3 regions of the Yersinia hibernica genome follow, and region 3 is predicted to be linked to each of the others. Evidence: predicted binding sites of a transcription regulator. Region 3 holds the regulator's gene; each other region holds the start of a gene.

Region 1 (6,325 bases), 580 kb from region 3:
ATTGTGTTAACTCTGGGGTTAATGCTCGCCACCATTTATTACCTTCGCCGTCGTTTATTACGTCCATGGCTGCAATTGATCTCGATGGCAAATGCAATTGGCCGCGGTGACTTCAGCAAGCGCTTTATTTTGCCCCATCAGCGCGACGAAATGGGGATGCTGGGCGCGGCATTAAACCGCATGTCGCAAGAACTTTCGGTGATATACAGCCACCTGGAACAGCGTGTTGCCCAGAAAACCGCTGATTTACAACAGAAAAACCAGGTTTTGGCCTTCCTTTACCACAGCAGCCGCCAACTGCATACTTCTCAGCCGCTCAGTGAGCGGTTGGTGCCAGTGATTGAACAATTACAAACACTGACACCATTGGAAAATGTGCAAATCTGTTTATATGAAAATCATCTTTATCGCTCAAGTCTGACTAACAATTTGGATGGTGAATACTTCCCACCGCAAAATAGCCCTACACACTTAACCATTAGTGGCTCTTCATTTACTGCGAGCTCCGCGACAACGCGGGAGTCTCTCAGTTGGAGTTTGAGTGATAAACTTGGTCAATATGGTTTATTACTGGCAACAATCCCCTCAGAAAACCCGCTCAATTCAGATCAACAACAGTTGGTAAATATGCTAGTCGAGCAATTAACCAGCACGCTAGCACTGGAAAGTCAGGCGAGGCATCAGCAACAATTACTGCTGATGGAAGAGCGCTCCGCTATTGCGCGCGAATTACATGACTCTATCGCCCAATCTCTTTCCTGTCTGAAAATACAAATCAGTTGTTTGCAAATGCAGGTTCCTGACTTGCCCGACCCCAGTAAGTTATTGATTCAACAGATGCGCGATGAACTTAACATTGCCTATCGCCAATTGCGTGAGTTGCTGACAACCTTCCGTTTAAAACTCCACGAGGCGACATTACAGGCCGCACTGCAAACATTGGTCAATGAATTCAGCGAGCGCGCCGGTTTGCCCATCACTCTCAATTGCAACTTGCCATCAGACGCGGTTCCTACCCATCAAGCCATTCACATGGTCAATATCGCCCGCGAAGCACTAAATAATATCTATAAGCATGCCCACGCCACTGAAGCCGCGGTGAACATCACCACCGAACAAGGTGATGTTGTCATGTCCATCACTGACAATGGTTGTGGGATTGGCCAAGCCCATCAGCGGCCCAACCATTATGGCCTGATGATTATGCAAGACCGGGCCGCGAGCCTAAATGGCCGGTGTGATATTCGTCAACGGGAAGTGGGTGGAACAGAGGTGCGGGTGCAATTCACGCCAGACAATGATGACCTTGACTGACGATGTTACCCGACGGGTCAGCACCGCACATCCACACTAAATCTCAAAATCAATGGCGGCCTCATCTAGCGCTTCTGCCAATACTTTCTCTTTAATATCATGCAGGGACAGTGTGGGATTACACAGCTGGATAAAGAACCAGATAAAGTTACGTTGTAACTGGCCCCGTTTTAACCCTAACCACACGGTATTAGCATCAAACAGATGCTCGGCATTGAGCCGCACCAACCCTTTATCACGATGGGTTTCATAAGACATATCCGCCAAGATCCCCACCCCCAGGCCCAGTTCAACATAGGTTTTAATCACATCAGAATCCTGCGCGCTCAGGGCGATATCAGGGGTTAATCCGGCATTTTTGAAAGCATTATCCAGCCGGGAGCGGCCTGTTATTCCTTGCCGATAGGTAATTAAGGGCAAGGTGCTTAGGGTTTCCAGAGTGATATTCGGCTCTTGTGTTAATGGGTGATTTTCTGGCACTACAATCGCGTGATGCCAGCGATAATAAGGAAACGCCGCCACAGATTCATCACTCATCAATAATTCAGTGGCAATGCCAATATCAGCTTCACCAGATTGCAACATCGCCGCGATTTCTTGCGGATTTCCCTGACTAATAACCAATTTTACCTGCGGATACAGCAGACGAAACTCTTTAATCACCCGCGGCAAACTATAACGCGCTTGAGTATGTGTGGTGGCGATATGTAGCTGCCCACTGTCATTATTACTAAACACATCCGCTAACCGACGGATTTGATTAGCATCATTTAGCATGCGCTCGGCAACTGTCAGCAATTCTTTACCCGGCTCGGTCATTCCTAATAGCCGTTTACCGCGCCGAATAAATATCTCAATACCCAGTTCCTCTTCTAGCTCGCGAATATGGCGGCTAACGCCAGATTGCGAAGTAAATAAGCTATTGGCCACTTCAGTCAGGTTGTAATTGCAACGGGCTGATTCCCGAATAATTTTTAGCTGCTGGAAATTCATACCAAGCCCCTTTCATTTCATTCTATTGATATGCCCAATGCAAATGGCGTAACAGGTCAGTGGCAAGTGCATAAGGTATAAATAGATTTACGGCGAATGAGCGGGACAAACAAAGACAAAAAAACCGTTGCTTATGTTTTTTTGTACTAAGAAAAGTTAATGGCTAACAGAAAAAACATATTAGTCCATAGATTTTAAAAATAGTCTTATTTTTCAAAAAAATAAATATTTAGCAAAGCGGCCCCATTTTACCCGACCCGCGACTCAAACATGCAATCCGCTATATTAAATAACTTTTTAATATAGCGGATTGCCCTTTGGGGCCAGTGATAAAACCGTCTCATTAAATTCACCGGCCAAACGTTTGCTCGATGGGCGCAAATGTATATTTTCGTTTTCCATACATTGTTTTCATGCAAATAATTATCATTAACATTTCTTGGTGATATAATTCATCTCTTTGTAAGCCATGCCATGCTGGCTGATGACCCAGAATAAAACACCATAAGATTAGAGGGATAAACTGTGACTGCAGAATCAACAGCAGCAAAAACCAAATACCGCCCGACTCCGCCGCGCCTAGTACAAGTCAAACAGGTGGTAGACAGTTCGCCACATTTGCGCCGAATTACCTTTCACAGCCCAACATTGCAAAATTACCCGGCAGATTGTGCTGGTGCGCATCTAAAAATTTTCCTGCCATTGGCGCATCAAACCCAGCCAGAATTACCGGTTCTTGGCGAAAAAGGCCCGCAATGGCCCGCTGCGGATGTGCGCCCGACGGTGCGAACCTATTCTGTGCGCGCTATTCGCCCTGAACTTTGTGAGATAGATATTGAATTTGCGCTGCATGACCACAGCGGCCCGGCGGTCAATTTTGCCCGCCATGCCAAAGCCGGGGATTGGCTGGGAATTACCAATCCCGGCGGGCCTGAAACCATGCTGCCAGCGGCGACATACAGTTATCTGGTGGGTGACCCCTCTTCACTGCCGGCAATTGCCGCCTTGTTGGAAACACTGCCGGCCCATGCACAAGGTCATGCCATTATTCGCGTCGATACCCCACAAGATGTGCTAAATCTGGTGAAACCGGCAGGTGTTGAACTCAGCTGGGTCATAGGCGGCACTGAAAAAACTGATGACGTGATTAACCAATTCTGCGCGCTGGATTTGCCGATGGCAGAAGCGACATTCTGGTTGGCCGGTGAAGATAAGCTGGTAGTGCAGCTGCGCCGCTATCTTCGCCGCGAAAAAGGCTGTGAACGCCAGCAACTGTACGCCGTGCCATATTGGCGCGAAGGCCTCAATGAGGAAGATTATCATCACCAACGCCATGAAGTAATGGATAACATTGACGGCTAGATTTCATTAATATTTGTAAAATCAATGGACATGACTTTGCCGTGTCCATTTTTATGACGTTTTTCTACCTTTCCCCGTTAAAACCCTGTAAATTTTCTGCGACAATTCCCTGTTATTTGTTAGTCTTAAAGCTACTTAGCCTGCAATATGGCGCTTAATTATCGTTAAATGGCTCTAATGCCCGTTTAATGCAGTAAAGTTATTAGGAGCGTTCCCAAAATGAAGTCGCAAAATGATCCTGGCCGATCTAAATCTCGCCATCACGAATACTCCCTTATCCTGCCAATTGTTGCGCTGGTTATTCTTAATCTTTGGGGCGATACCAGCAATTTTGCCGCTGTCATTGTGATTAACCTGATTGCGCTGGTCGGTATTCTCAGCAGTGCTTTCAGTGTCGTGCGCCATGCAGACGTCCTAGCTCACCGCCTGGGTGAACCCTACGGTTCCTTGATTCTCAGTCTGTCAGTGGTGGTGTTGGAGGTCAGTTTGATCTCGGCAATGATGGCGACTGGCGATGCCGCACCGGCATTGATGAGGGATACACTCTATTCAATCATCATGATTGTTATTGGGGGATTAGTTGGTGTGTCGTTGCTGCTTGGTGGCCGCAAATTTGCCACTCAGCATGTCAATTTGGTCGGTATCAAACAGTATCTGATGGCTATCTTCCCGCTGGCCATTATTGTCTTGGTATTACCCAGCACCTTGCCTGACGGTAACTTTACCGTGGCACAATCCTTGGTTGTTGCGGCTATTTCGGCGGCAATGTATGGTGTTTTCTTGCTTATCCAAACCAAAACCCATCAGAACCTGTTTGTCTACGAGCATGAAGACGAGGGGGATGACCCGAGTGACCCACACCACGGAAAACCCTCATCTCACAGTAGTCTGTGGCACACATTTTGGTTATTGATTCATTTGGTTGCGGTAATCGCGGTGACAAAATTTGACGCGAACCCATTGGAAGCACTGCTCACCGAGCTCAATGCACCGGCTAAATTTACCGGCTTCCTGATTGCCTTACTTATCCTGTCACCAGAAGGATTAGGTGCTTTAAAAGCGGTGCTGGCAAATCAGGTACAGCGGGCCATGAATCTGTTTTTCGGTTCTGTGCTGGCAACCATTTCACTGACTGTCCCTGCGGTAACCTTGATTGCAGTATTGACCGGGCAAGAGTTGAATTTTGGGCTTGAAGCACCGCATATCGTGGTGATGGCCAGTGTATTGCTTCTGTCGCAAATCTCATTTTCTACCGGCAGAACCAATGTACTCAACGGCACCGCGCATCTGGCGCTGTTTGCAGCTTATATGTTAACAATCATGTTATAGCGGTTATTTATCAATAGCAAAGGGCAAGCGTGAGTCGCGCTTGCCCTTTTTTATCATCTATTCATAATGTTGAGTTATGAATAGGCATTTAAAGTGCGTTGGCAGAGTGCAGAGCGGACACAATCCTGCTTATCAAAGCGAATGATGCCAATCATATCATCTTCAGCAAAACGCTCCAGTGCATCGCTAAGACCGGATTTCACACCGCGCGGTAGATCGCATTGGGTAATATCGCCATTCACGATAACGGTGACATTCTCACCGAGGCGGGTCAGAAACATTTTCATTTGGCTGGCGGTTACATTTTGTGCTTCATCAAGAATAACCACCGCATTCTCAAAGGTACGCCCACGCATATAAGCGAAAGGCGCAATTTCTACTTTACCGATTTCCGGCCGCAAACAATATTGCATGAAAGATGATCCGAGGCGGCGCAATAGAATGTCATACACCGGGCGGAAATATGGCGCGAATTTCTCGGAGATATCACCGGGTAAGAATCCCAAGTCTTCATCTGCCTGCAATACAGGCCGCGTCACAATTATCCTATCAACTTCTTTGTGAATTAATGCTTCAGCAGCCTTGGCCGCGCTAATAAAGGTTTTACCACACCCCGCCTCACCGGTGGCGAAGATGAGTTGTTTACTTTCTATGGCTGATAAGTAATGACCTTGAGCTTGTGTACGCGCCTGAATAGCGGAGGTATCACGGCTATCCCGTGCCATACCGATTGATTCAACACCGCCCATTTGCACTAACGATGTCACATTTTCTTCCTCACGCTGACGATGACTACGTGAATCACGTCTAATTACGCGTTTCGCTTCACGACGAGCTTTGATCACTGCTTTCTGTCTTCCCATAGTGGCACCTTTCAGTTTGATTCACCTACCGCAGCAGATTTATCTGCGCGATTATGTTTCACATACAGATGAGGTTTTGGCTTCCTTTGCAGCCAATGATAGCCAATGAAAATGCGAATAAAGTCAACACACCGGCTTAATGGCCGGATGAAAACAATATCGCAAGGGGAGTGATTACATGACGTTGATACAGGCAAAGAAAGTAAGGATGACACTAATATATTAAAGGTAAATAATGGCGTTACTGCTGTAATTTGAGAGTCGGAGGGAAAGCCCTCGTCACTACGAGTCGCGTGGGTGAAACTTTGGTTTTCTCTTAACAGCCCAATCATGGACTTTACCATTAGCGATCCCCGCAGTGATAAACAACAGCCTAAGCTGTGCACCGTGTGAAAAATACCGCCAGATGATTACAGTATAATGACACTCTGAGGATTCGCGATAGCAAAATGTAAAAAAATATA
Region 2 (6,325 bases), 570 kb from region 3:
GCATTAACTGGCTGATTTATTGCTGCGCTTCGCGTTCGCTAATAAAGGCCAAAGCTTTATCAATACGCGCCAGTGACCGTGCCTGACCGATGGCATGGACAGTGACATCCATCCCCGGTGATTGGCCGGCACCAGTGACCGCAACACGCAGTGGCATGCCGACTTTGCCCATCCCGAGACCTAACTCATCTGCAGTGCCCTGAATGGCGTTGTGGACGTTTTCAGTGGTCCATTGCGTGATAGCGGCCAGTTTAGCTCTGACGGCTTCAAGTGGTTGGCGCGCCACAGGGCGTAAATGCTTTTTCGCGGCGTCAGCGTCGAACTCGTCAAACTCTTCATAGAAGTAACGGCAAGATTCGGCCATTTCTTTCAATGTCTTACAGCGCTCGCCGAGCAGTTTAACAATCTCTGCCAACTCTGGGCCATTACGGGTATCAATCCCCAGTTGTTCAACTTGCCATGACAGGTGCACTGCAACCTGCTCTGGTGGCAAGCTATTGATATAATGGTGATTTAGCCACTGTAGTTTTTCAGTGTTGAAAGCACTGGCTGATTTGCTGACGGCATCGAGAGTGAATAACTCGGTCATTTCGGCGACAGAGAAAATCTCCTGATCACCATGAGACCAACCCAAACGCACTAAGTAGTTCAGCAGAGCCTCCGGCAGATAGCCGTCATCGCGATATTGCATGACACCGACGGCACCATGGCGTTTGGACAGTTTTTTGCCATCATCACCGAGAATCATTGAGACGTGGGCATACTCAGGAACCGGCGCGCCCAGCGCTTTCAGGATATTGATTTGGCGGGGAGTATTGTTGATATGGTCTTCACCACGGATAACATGGGTGATTTCCATATCCCAATCATCAACAACCACACAGAAGTTATAAGTTGGCGAACCATCGGTACGGCGGATAATTAAATCGTCCAGCTCTTGGTTGCTGAATTCAATTGGCCCACGGATTTTATCGTCGAAAATAACGGAGCCTTCCTGCGGGTTACGAAAACGCACGACTGAAGGCTCATCAGCACCATGGCTGCACTGGCTATCGCGGCAGCGGCCGTCGTAGCGCGGTTTTTCGCCATTCGCCATCTGGGTTTCACGCAATTCATCCAAACGTTCTTTAGAGCAATAACATTTATATGCCGTGCCATTCTCTAGCATTTGGTCAATCACCGCATTGTAGCGGTCGAATCGTTTGGTTTGGAAATACGGGCCTTCGTCCCAATCCAGATTTAGCCAGTTCATCCCATCCATAATGGCGTCGATGGCTTCCTGAGTTGAGCGCTCAAGGTCAGTGTCTTCAATGCGCAGAACAAATTCACCACCTAAATGGCGGGTGAATAACCAGGAATAGAGCGCAGTACGTGCGCCACCTACGTGCAGATAGCCAGTAGGGCTGGGGGCAAAACGGGTTTTAATTTTCATTGGGTGCGATGCCTTATTACGCTGCGCCAGCTAACAAACGCTGGCTGTTGCTGTAAATTCGAAAAAGTAGGCGACATTCTACCACCATGAGGTAATTCCTCAACGATGTTACCGGCATGCAATTGATGATTACTGATAGATCCGGCTAAAGAAGTGCCTACAGCGGCGATAAATATCGCATCCTGTTTAAATTTGCGGCGAACGATTGTTTTCGTTTTAAAAACCGTTGACTCACTTCGAACTATCCCTATAATGCGACTCCAACAACACGGCGGGGCGATTAGCTCAGTTGGTAGAGCATCTCCTTTACACGGAGGGGGTCATCAGTTCGAATCTGGTATCGCCCACCAAACTCGACGCGTTGTGAAGTCAATGAAATACAAGCATTAAGTGAGATAGATGAGGGCGATTAGCTCAGTTGGTAGAGCATCTCCTTTACACGGAGGGGGTCATCAGTTCGAATCTGGTATCGCCCACCACTCATCGCTCATTGTTTTACAGCATTACAGTCATAGAAGTGGGCGATTAGCTCAGTTGGTAGAGCATCTCCTTTACACGGAGGGGGTCATCAGTTCGAATCTGGTATCGCCCACCACTTCTGTACTTTCAGTTATATATAATGGGTCGTTAGCTCAGTTGGTAGAGCAGTTGACTTTTAATCAATTGGTCGCAGGTTCGAATCCCGCACGACCCACCATTATAGCAAGTATCTTAACCATTCCCCCCTAAACTCAGAAGTTCATACGAGCCAATATCTCGTGGACAAGACAAAGTTGCATGTCAATTTTGAGCAATGCTTGCGCTCAGGTTCGAGTGAAACGCATCAGCATTAATCTAAATAGCAATATCCAATACAAATCAACGCGATAAAAGTGTGCATGGCGCACAATCTGACTTACTTATACTCCCGGCCTGCTAGCTCCCCATAAGGTATCATTGGAGTGAATGGTTTGACTGTGAATCACAGGCATAAAAAAAGGCGCCGTAGCGCCTCTTTAGGGATTTTTTTTCTGATACTTAGAGTACCAGGCCCGCAATAGAGGCGGACAGCACACTGACCAGTGTAGAGCCGTACAGCAGTTTCAGACCAAAACGAGAAACCACATTACCTTGGTGTTCATTCAGGCCTTTAATCGCACCGGCTACGATACCGATAGAAGAGAAGTTAGCGAATGAAACCAGGAATACAGACAGAATCCCCACACTGCGTGGTGACAATTCAGATGCCACTTTCTGCAAGTCCATCATTGCCACAAATTCGTTAGAAACCAGTTTGGTTGCCATAATGCCGCCCACTTGCAAGGCTTCGTGAGCAGGAATACCCATCACCCAGGCAAATGGGAAGAAGACATAACCCAAAATACCCTGGAAGCTGATGCCGAACAGCAGGCTGAACAGTGCATTCATTGCTGCAATCAATGCAATGAAACCAATCAACATGGCCGCAACGATAATGGCGACTTTGAAACCAGCTAGGATGTATTCACCCAGCATTTCAAAGAAGCTTTGGCCTTCATGCAGATTGCTTAGTTGCAACTCTTCTTCATCTTCTGCTTTATACGGGTTGATTAACGACAACACGATAAAGGTACTGAACATGTTAAGCACCAGTGCTGCGACCACAAATTTTGCGTCCAGCATTGACATGTAAGCACCCACAATCGACATGGAGACTGTCGACATTGCTGTTGCCGCCATGGTGTACATGCGTTTTTCAGACATTCTGCCCAGAATATCTTTATAGGCGATAAAGTTTTCAGACTGGCCCAGAATCAGTGAACTGACTGCGTTGAATGATTCTAACTTACCCATGCCATTGATTTTGGACAACAAAGTACCAATGATGCGAATAACGACGGGCAGCACTTTAATGTATTGCAGAATACCAATCAGCGCAGAAATAAAGACGATAGGGCACAGCACTCTTAAGAAGAAGAACGCGAGACCTTTATCCCCCATATTGCCGAAGACAAAATCGGTGCCGGTAGCGGCGAATCCCAATAATTTGTCGAATAAGCCGGCGAATCCTTTCACAAAACCTAATCCAACTTCCGAATGAAGGAAGAAGTACGCTAACAGCACCTCAATAACTAACAATTGAATAACAAACCGAATGCGGATGCTTTTACGATCCTTACAGATCGCTAATGCTAATATGGCCACCACAACTAAGGCCAACGCAAACTGTAAAATATGGGACATGTATGTGCTCCAAATTAGAGGCAGTCTAGATTTCGGTGGTCATTTTATGTAACGGCTACATTAAAAACGAGATGTATGTTGCAAATATAGAAATTCACTTTCATAAATGCAAACAAATTAGTGGGGTTGATCACAAAAAATAGCATGTTAATAATATGCTACAGCGATAGTGTAAATATGCTAGTTTGAATAATTGTAGTGTTCGGTCTCGGAAATTGCGATGCAGTTTTCATCCAATTTTGCGAAAACTGGCAACTGACGGTGACGCCTTGGCAGATTATGCGGTATTAGCTATCAGAGTGATAAATTTCGCTTTTCTAAATGCGCTTGATAATTATTATCATTTATATATTATTGATGATAATAAGTAGCCGTAAATTCTCCAAGGGTAATATTGAATGTTGGATAGTCGTGCTGTCGATACGCCCCGCCGTACATCAAGGAGGATTAAACTCTCCCTGATGGGGCCGGCTTTTATCGCCGCTATTGGCTACATTGATCCCGGCAACTTTGCCACCAATATTCAGGCCGGTGCTTCATTCGGTTACACCCTATTGTGGGTGGTGGTTTGGGCCAATATCATGGCCATGCTTATCCAACTTCTTTCCGCCAAGCTCGGTATTGCTACCGGTAAAAACCTGGCTGAACATATCCGTGACCGCTTTCCGCGCCCTGCGGTATGGGCTTATTGGGTGCAAGCCGAAATAATTGCAATGGCAACTGACTTGGCCGAGTTTATTGGGGCCGCCATTGGGTTCAAATTGCTATTGGGAGTGACGCTACTCGAGGGGGCGGTGCTAACCGGTATCGCGACTTTCCTTATTCTCATGTTGCAAAAGCGCGGGCAAAAACCCCTTGAGTTGGTTATCGGTGGCTTGCTGCTGTTTGTTGCCGCCGCTTATATTGTGGAGCTGGTTTTCTCGCGCCCTGAAATAGCGGCATTAGGCAGAGGGATGCTTATCCCCGACTTACCTAATCGGGATGCGGTATTTTTGGCCGCCGGGGTATTGGGTGCCACTATTATGCCGCACGTCATATATTTGCATTCATCATTGACACAAACTGCCGGGGAAAATTCTAAAGCGGATCGTTATGCCTCGACCAAATTGGATGTCGCCATTGCCATGACGATTGCAGGTTTCGTCAATCTGGCGATGATGGCGACTGCTGCGGCAGCATTCCATTTCAACGGCTACGGCAGTATTGCTGAGATTGAGCAAGCTTATTTAACCTTACAGCCACTGTTGGGTAATGCCGCGGCGACCATTTTTGGCCTGAGCTTAGTGGCCGCCGGGTTGTCATCCACGGTGGTCGGCACCTTAGCCGGTCAAGTGGTTATGCAGGGTTTTGTCCGGTTTTACATCCCTATTTGGCTGCGGCGTTCCGTCACCATGTTGCCCTCATTTATTGTAATTTTGATGGGAATGGATGCGACGCGGATATTGGTCATGAGCCAAGTCTTGCTGAGTTTTGGTATTGCTTTGGCGCTGGTGCCATTGCTGGCCTTTACTGGCAATAAAGAATTAATGGGCGATATGACTAACTCAAAACTGATTCAGGTTTTGGGGCAGCTGATTGTACTGGTGGTGATTGGATTAAATGCTTATCTGCTCATCAGTCTGCTTTAATTTATCACTCGGGCGGGTTGTGGATACAAACCCACCGGAGTATTTCATTTAGTTGTCATGATGATGACCGTGGCCTTTGCCGCGATGGTGTTTTTTACCATGCTTATCATAATGCTTGTCATATTTCCAATAGCGCCCTTCGCGATAGTAATAGTTTTTTTTCCACCAATCTCTATCTTGCCAACGGTATCCATCCCAATAATGACCATGACGATTACGCTCGCCTAAATCTCGCCCTTGATGGTCATGCCACCATTGGCGGTCACGCCAGTCATAACCATCCCAATAATTACCGCTGTTATCTTGCTCGCCAATGTGTAAAGAAATACTGGGTAGCAACTCAATACTCTCGGCATTGGCCATCGGAATCAGCGGGAACCAAGCTAATAGGGTTATGAGCAGCAGCGGCCTTATTCTTCTCGGCCTCACGACACTTAGCTTTAGCATTGTAAACATTATTTATCCTTGCCTGACCTTATGGGCTATGGCGTTATCTTAAATAGTAAGCCGCCCGCTGAGATTCGGATAAAACTGTAAAATATCTATTTAGGATTTATCTGTGGGCTGAGTGAATGAAAGGCGGTAACAGGGGCCTGGCACCCCTGTTGAGGACGAAAAGAGAACGTTTACACTAATATGTCTTCAATGGTTTTTATTTCTGTATCACTGAATTCGCTATTGGCCAACATGCCGACGGCATCATCAATTTGACTGGTTTTACTGGCACCAATCAGTGCTGACGTTACCCGGCCCCCGCGTAACACCCAAGCTAAAGACATCTGTGACAATTTCTGCCCACGATCCAGTGCCAGTTCATTCAATTGGCGAACTTTAGCCAACTTTTCTACTGAAAGTTGCTCAGGATTAAGGAACTTACTGTCGCTGGCTGCCCGTGAGTCCAATGGGATACCGGCTAAATAGCGGTCAGTTAATAAACCGCCAGCCAAGGGCGAGAAAGCAATAGACCCGACGCCATATTCATCCAATGTATCCTGCAAATCGGCTTCAATCCCGCGCTCAAACATGGAGTATTTGGGTTGATGAATGAGGCAAGGGGTGCCGA
Region 3 (6,325 bases):
CCATTGTCGTTGCTCGGTTGGCTGGGGTATTATGGCGCGCTATAAATTTGCTGCGCAGTGTGGTGGCAAATGCAAATTCAGGCTGTTGGTTCATACCCTAATGGATTGGAGTCGCGGTGTTATTCGCCGCTTCAAATCAGAAAACTACCGGCCTGAAACGTGTAAACCGAATCGTCAGAAATTTCTGATGTAAATCCCTTGTAGTACCGCTACCTATGGCAAAAGAACAAACGGACCGCACGACGCTGGATCTGTTCGCAGATGAACGCCGTCCGGGGCGCCCGAAAACAAACCCATTATCCCGTGATGAACAGCTTAGAATTAATAAGCGAAATCAACTACGGCGCGATAAAGTACGTGGCTTACGACGCGTGGAACTGAAGATTAATGCCGATGCCGTCGATGCTCTCAACAGCCTTGCTGAGCAGCGTAACATCAGCCGCAGTGAACTGATTGAACAGATGTTGCTGGCTCAATTAGCGCACTCACAAGAAGGGTTTTAACCCTACCGGTTATCACGACGGCGTGGCGTAAGTGATTGCGCCACGCCAATATCCTCACCCTAAATTTAAACACACCGGATTAGAACGTTTCCCAGTTGGCATGGTTATCCACCTTGGTCACCGGCGTCGCCACCAGTATCTTGACCCGCGGCTTAACCGTCGCTTTTGCCTGCGCATCTTCTGCGCGCAATTTAAACACCGCCACCGCTTGGTTTAGCTGAGTCGCTTGTTCCTCAAGTGAAGCCGCCGCACGGGAAGCTTCTTGTACTAATGCGGCATTTTGCTGAGTCACACTGTCCATTTCAGCCACCGCCTGCCCGACCTGAGCTATCCCTTTACTTTGCTCATCAGAGGCAGAAGCAATTTCCCCCATCAGATCAGTAACATTAGTGATGGAGCGGACAATTTCATCCATCGTTACCCCAGCACTTTCTACCAATGCGGAACCGCTGCTCACCCGGTTCACTGACTCCGTGATTAAACTATCAATCTCTTTTGCCGCCTGCGCACTACGCTGGGCAAGATTGCGTACTTCACTGGCGACCACGGCGAAACCACGACCTTGCTCCCCCGCCCGGGCCGCTTCCACAGCAGCATTCAGCGCCAGAATATTAGTCTGGAAAGCTATACTGTTAATCACAGTTGTGATTTCCGCGATTTTGCGTGAACTGGCCGAAATCTCATCCATGGTATGCACCACATCGGCCACCAGCGCTCCGCCTTTTTTCGCCGTAATAGAAGCATTTGCCGCCAATTGGCTGGCATGATGGGCATTATCTGCATTGTGTTTTACCGTGGCGGTTAACTGCTCCATGCTGGCAGCCGTCTGTTCCAATGCCGCCGCCTGCTGCTCCGTGCGTGATGATAAATCCGTATTGCCAGCAGAAATTTCTGCCGCCCCGTGATAAATCCCATCAGTGCTGTTACGGATAGCTTTGACCGTATTCACCAAGCTGCCTTGCACATCACGCAGCAGCGGAAATAATTGCCCGACACAGTTGCGGCCAAAATCAGCAATGGGCTGACCCAGTTGGCCTGAAGCAATCACCCGAAAATGGGCGCGGATATCATCCAATGGGCGAACCATGTTGACGAGCAGATAGCGGTCTGTTGCCAATAAAATCACTAATCCTGCCACCAAAGCAGCAATTAATATCATGCTGCTCACTTTTGTCAGATGCGTAAATTGCTCTTTAGCCACCCCAATGGCCTTTGATGCCGCCTGATTAAAACTCTCCGCCACAGAACCATATTGGCGGCTCAGCGCGGGGACGGTCTTTTTCGCTACATCTTGATAAACCGCACTATTATTATCCATCGCCGCCTGATAAAGCGGCATAACACCTTGCTCAATTAATCCACTCCACCCATTAATCACGGCACTGACTAACGCGGGGTCAAGCTGTGCATGGTCAATGGCTTTAAACTGCGCTAGCGCTTTTTTCAGATTCTCAAGTGCTACATTGGATGATTTAAGTTCTTTATCGGCATCGGTCAGGTTACCGCTCTGACGATAATCCACTGCACGGGCAAGGCGTGTCACCATCCGAAAGTATTGTTCCGTCCCCTGATTCACCAAATTCATGTTTTCCACCAACACGCTATTAGCATTAGAGGATTGTGTCAGTTGGTTCAGTGATAACAATGTATAAGCGGATACCCCACCCCATAGCAGGCAAAATGCCCCAAGTACCCAAAGTAGTGCGGCTCTGATAGTAATATTTCTTAACAACTGCATGCTCGTTCCCCTTATATATCGGATAGTTACCGTTAGACGCTCGGGTGTTATTTGATGACCGAAAAGCAATAAAGGACGCTCCATACAGCTCACGACAACTCCTTTCCCAGCAGACTTTCATCTGATGGTTCTCCCCCTGGCACCGCAAATTGCAACCTTTCAGTTACACGAAGGTTATCGGCAATGGTGTTATAAGGTTGAGCGACTCACAAAAATTTAATATCGCATAAACTTGATATCGGCATGGCGAGATTTTCTGGCATTATATCGCCCTATACATGTGTTATATTATCGGGCAGAGTGCTTGGTAATTTTCACAATTATTTGAATTTAAAAGGTATTAAGTTATATGGCAACTGTAGGCATTTTCTTTGGCAGCGATACTGGCAATACCGAAAACATTGCCAAGATGATCCAAAAGCAACTGGGCAAAGAGGTTGCTGAGGTTCACGACATTGCCAAAAGCAGCAAAGAAGATTTGGAAGGCTTCGATATTTTGCTGATCGGGATCCCAACCTGGTATTACGGTGAAGCCCAGTGCGATTGGGATGATTTCTTCCCGACACTGGAAGAGATTGATTTCAATGGCAAACTGGTCGCCTTGTTTGGTTGTGGTGATCAGGAAGACTATGCAGAATATTTCTGTGATGCGATGGGAACCGTGCGCGATATTATTGAACCGCGCGGTGCTGCAATCGTCGGCCACTGGCCAACCGCCGGCTATCACTTCGAAGCCTCCAAAGGCTTAGCGGATGATGATCACTTTATTGGTTTAGCCATTGATGAAGACAGACAACCAGAACTGACCAATGAACGTGTGCAAGCTTGGGTAAAACAAATCAGTGAAGAACTGAATTTGGCCGAGATCGCAGGCTAATTTGTCATGCCCGCTAAATCCTTCAAGAAGCAGCCAGGCAACCAACGCCTTGCCGCTTGAAGTGTAACGGGTAAATCGGAAACGCGAGGTTGATGTTCTACATTGCCGCGCGTTTTCGTTACCGCCCCACACTCGCCATACTCTGTTAAGCCACCCACAAATCCGCATCTTCATCCGCGCAAAATGAAAATAAACCGCTACAAATTTGTAACGTTACGTCTGGCGGCCATATACTTAAATGATGCAACAATCCCATTCATCAATACATTGCATGATTAATCTGACAAAGTGTGCAATTATACCTTTGTTAACAACCACGGTTTTCATTTGGGGCTAGCAGTTCTATAATGAGACGCAATTGTAATTATTGCGCCACGGATGTCATAGGCTGAACAGCCTTAATTTGAATCGATAGTAACAGGACTGAATCCGCATGACTGACAACAACAAAGCCTTAAAAAACGCTGGCCTTAAAGTAACACTGCCCCGGCTTAAGATTCTGGAAGTGTTGCAAGACCCGGCATGCCACCACGTCAGCGCGGAAGATCTTTATAAAAAGCTGATCGATATCGGTGAAGAAATTGGTTTGGCGACGGTGTATCGAGTCCTAAATCAATTTGATGATGCCGGTATTGTTACCCGCCATAATTTCGAGGGCGGCAAATCAGTCTTTGAGCTGACGCAGCAGCATCATCACGATCACCTGATTTGCCTGGATTGCGGTAAAGTGATTGAGTTTAGTAATGAATCCATTGAGTCACTTCAACGTGAAATTGCTAAACAGCATGGTATCAAGCTGACCAATCACAGCCTGTATCTGTACGGCCACTGTGAAACCGGCGATTGCCGTGAAAATGAGTCTGCGCACGATAAAGTATAGAGATTTTAAGCACTGAGATTTTAAGTACCCAATAGCCTTAGGGTGTGTTTTTAATCCGGACCAGAACATACCCCATCCGCAAGATGGCCGCCTTTCCCGCCCAGCTATCCGAGATAACCTCGGTCGGGAGTCAGGTGGTCATTATTATTTATACCCTCCGCCCACAATTCCCTGCATAAAATAAATCTAACGCAAAAAAAAACCCCGGACTTGCCGGGGGAAAACCATCAACTCAACTTCACTTAATAATGTTTACCTAAAAATCGGATAAACAGGAGTTAACATCAGACACAGCGGTTTAAAACAAAAATCAAACTTTAACCGGCTCCGCGCGGCTACTACGTTTACCATCCGGGCTGCTCGAGCGGATCAGCATGTCACCGCTGATTTTAGGCTGAACCTTGGCATCATATTTGTGCCATTGCTGGCCGCCATCAGTGGAATACTCAATAATCAGCCCCGGCAAGGAGATATTGGCTTCCAATACACCGTTGACAACACGCGCCCCCGGCACCGGCAAGCGGTATGCAATACCGGCTTTATCCAATTTTGCCAGTTCGCGTTGACCCATGAGATTAGCAAATAGCTGCCAATCGGCATTTAACGCTTTGGTATCAACCATGTGCGTTGCGCCGCTGTACTCGCGACCCGCTTTATAATCCTGCTCCCAAGAAGCACGATGCCAGGCCCGTTCAGCCAGAGGTAATACCCGTGGGAAAATCATGTACTCCATTTGCTCATCCGTCCGCACGGTTTCATTCCACGATTGCCCAGAAATACCGTGCACACCCGGCCATGGCTTATCACTCTTCGCACTGAAGTGATTACCGTCGCGGTCAACCGAAGTTTCAGCATTTTGTGGCATGTTATCGGGGGCGAAACTAAAGACTTTAGCTTCATCATTAAAACGAGTGGCCCAGTAGTAACCGCGTTCATTTGGGTTAACTTCATACGGCATATCGAAATAAACGTAATCCGGATTTGAGGCCACCACTTCATAACCTTTGTTGGCCCAATCATTGATGGAATCGGCACCGCCCCAATAGAGAGTATCCCAGAAGTTAACGCCAACCCGTTTGGTGGCAAAGGCTTTGGCATCTTTGGCATCTTTCAAACCATCTTGCCAGGCTTGCATTTTTTCGATGCCATGGGCATTAACCAGCTTGCTGACTTCAATGGCAAAGTGGCTGGAAAGGTGCTCAACATCCTGAACTTTGCCTTGCTTGACCCAATCCTGACATACCTGTGATTTGGCCCACGGCTTATCTTCCACACTCTTATCAATGATGCCTTTACCCGGCTCAAGCGGGCTATTTTTATCCTGGAACCCGGCACCCAGACGAATGTTTTTCGCCTCATCACCGCCGAAATGCCAGGTGGTCAGCGGCATCCCCGCTTCTTTGTGCATCTGGGCCATTTCGCCAATCACTTTGTCGACAAAGCGTTTTGAAGAATCCAAGCATGGGTTCAGATAACTTTTACGCTCATAGAACTGAACCGAAGTGGTGTTAGAGTCATCTGTCGGGTCAACCAAGCGGAATTCGTTAGCTTCTTGCTCTTTGCCCTGCTTCATCAAATTGTTGTAACGCGCCTCCATCGATACCACTGCCGCACGAGCATGAGCGGGCATATCAATTTCAGGAATGACTTCAATCTGGCGAGCTTTGGCGTATTTCAGAATTTCAATATAATCATCACGGGTAAAATGGCCGGAACCCAGATTATTGCTCTCTGGGCCAGAACCCAATTGCGGCAGTAAACAGGTGTTTTCCGTCAAATCGTGGCAGCGCTTGCTCCCCACATCTGTCAATTCTGGCAGCCCTGGGATCTCAATGCGCCAGCCTTCATCATCACTCAAGTGGAAGTGGAATTTGTTCAGCTTATATGCCGCCATCTGGTCCAGTAAACGCAGCACCGCATCTTTAGTTTTGAAGTTACGGCCGACATCAAGGAAAACACCACGATATTCAAAACGCGGCGCATCTTTTGCTTCCAATGTCGCTATTTTCTGGCTGCCATCCGTCGGCACTAAAGAAAGAATCGATTGCAAACCATAGAACACCCCGGCGGGGTCAAAACCAATAACTTGCGCCCCCTGCTCGCCGATTTTCAGCTCATAGGCACCGGAAACGGCTAATTCGCCATTAAAGGCCGCCGGCTGGATTGAGGTTTTAATCGGGAACCCGGCAGAGTTGGCCGTCAGGCCGAGTAATTCAAAACGCTGCTGGGCAGCCTCGGCCGCGGGCTTGGGTAATGCACTCAAATCCAGAGCCACACCTTTAGTTAAATCAGCATCTTGGGCGTGAATCTTCACTTCCATAGGGGTG

The links. Region 3 encodes Fur, which represses iron uptake genes when iron is present. Its sites were predicted from a motif close to ATAATAATGAGAACNACTATCAA; they were not measured.
Positions count from the first base shown of each region.
Region 1: D5F51_RS09970 (siderophore-interacting protein) is a predicted target of Fur. The motif match lies at 2,721-2,743, and genes of this name have one in related genera.
Region 2: D5F51_RS15410 (Nramp family divalent metal transporter) is a predicted target of Fur. The motif match lies at 3,962-3,984, and genes of this name have one in related genera.

Region 1 is NZ_CP032487.1:2,120,344-2,126,668, forward strand. Features, by position in the region: gene narX (nitrate/nitrite two-component system sensor histidine kinase NarX) at 1-1,314, shown strand, start outside; gene cbl (HTH-type transcriptional regulator Cbl) at 1,351-2,307, opposite strand; gene D5F51_RS09970 (siderophore-interacting protein) at 2,833-3,669, shown strand; gene chaA (sodium-potassium/proton antiporter ChaA) at 3,889-4,998, shown strand; gene phoH (phosphate starvation-inducible protein PhoH) at 5,073-5,861, opposite strand.
Region 2 is NZ_CP032487.1:3,266,388-3,272,712, reverse strand. Features, by position in the region: gene gltX (glutamate--tRNA ligase) at 17-1,432, opposite strand; tRNA gene D5F51_RS15435 (tRNA-Val) at 1,707-1,782, shown strand; tRNA gene D5F51_RS15430 (tRNA-Val) at 1,836-1,911, shown strand; tRNA gene D5F51_RS15425 (tRNA-Val) at 1,952-2,027, shown strand; tRNA gene D5F51_RS15420 (tRNA-Lys) at 2,054-2,129, shown strand; gene D5F51_RS15415 (NupC/NupG family nucleoside CNT transporter) at 2,450-3,634, opposite strand; gene D5F51_RS15410 (Nramp family divalent metal transporter) at 4,033-5,262, shown strand; gene D5F51_RS15405 (DUF2502 domain-containing protein) at 5,311-5,718, opposite strand; gene D5F51_RS15400 (aldo/keto reductase) at 5,889-6,325, opposite strand, start outside.
Region 3 is NZ_CP032487.1:2,696,217-2,702,541, forward strand. Features, by position in the region: gene ybfE (LexA regulated protein) at 216-503, shown strand; gene D5F51_RS12775 (methyl-accepting chemotaxis protein) at 583-2,241, opposite strand; gene fldA (flavodoxin FldA) at 2,591-3,118, shown strand; gene fur (ferric iron uptake transcriptional regulator) at 3,552-3,998, shown strand; gene D5F51_RS12790 (beta-N-acetylhexosaminidase) at 4,309-6,325, opposite strand, start outside.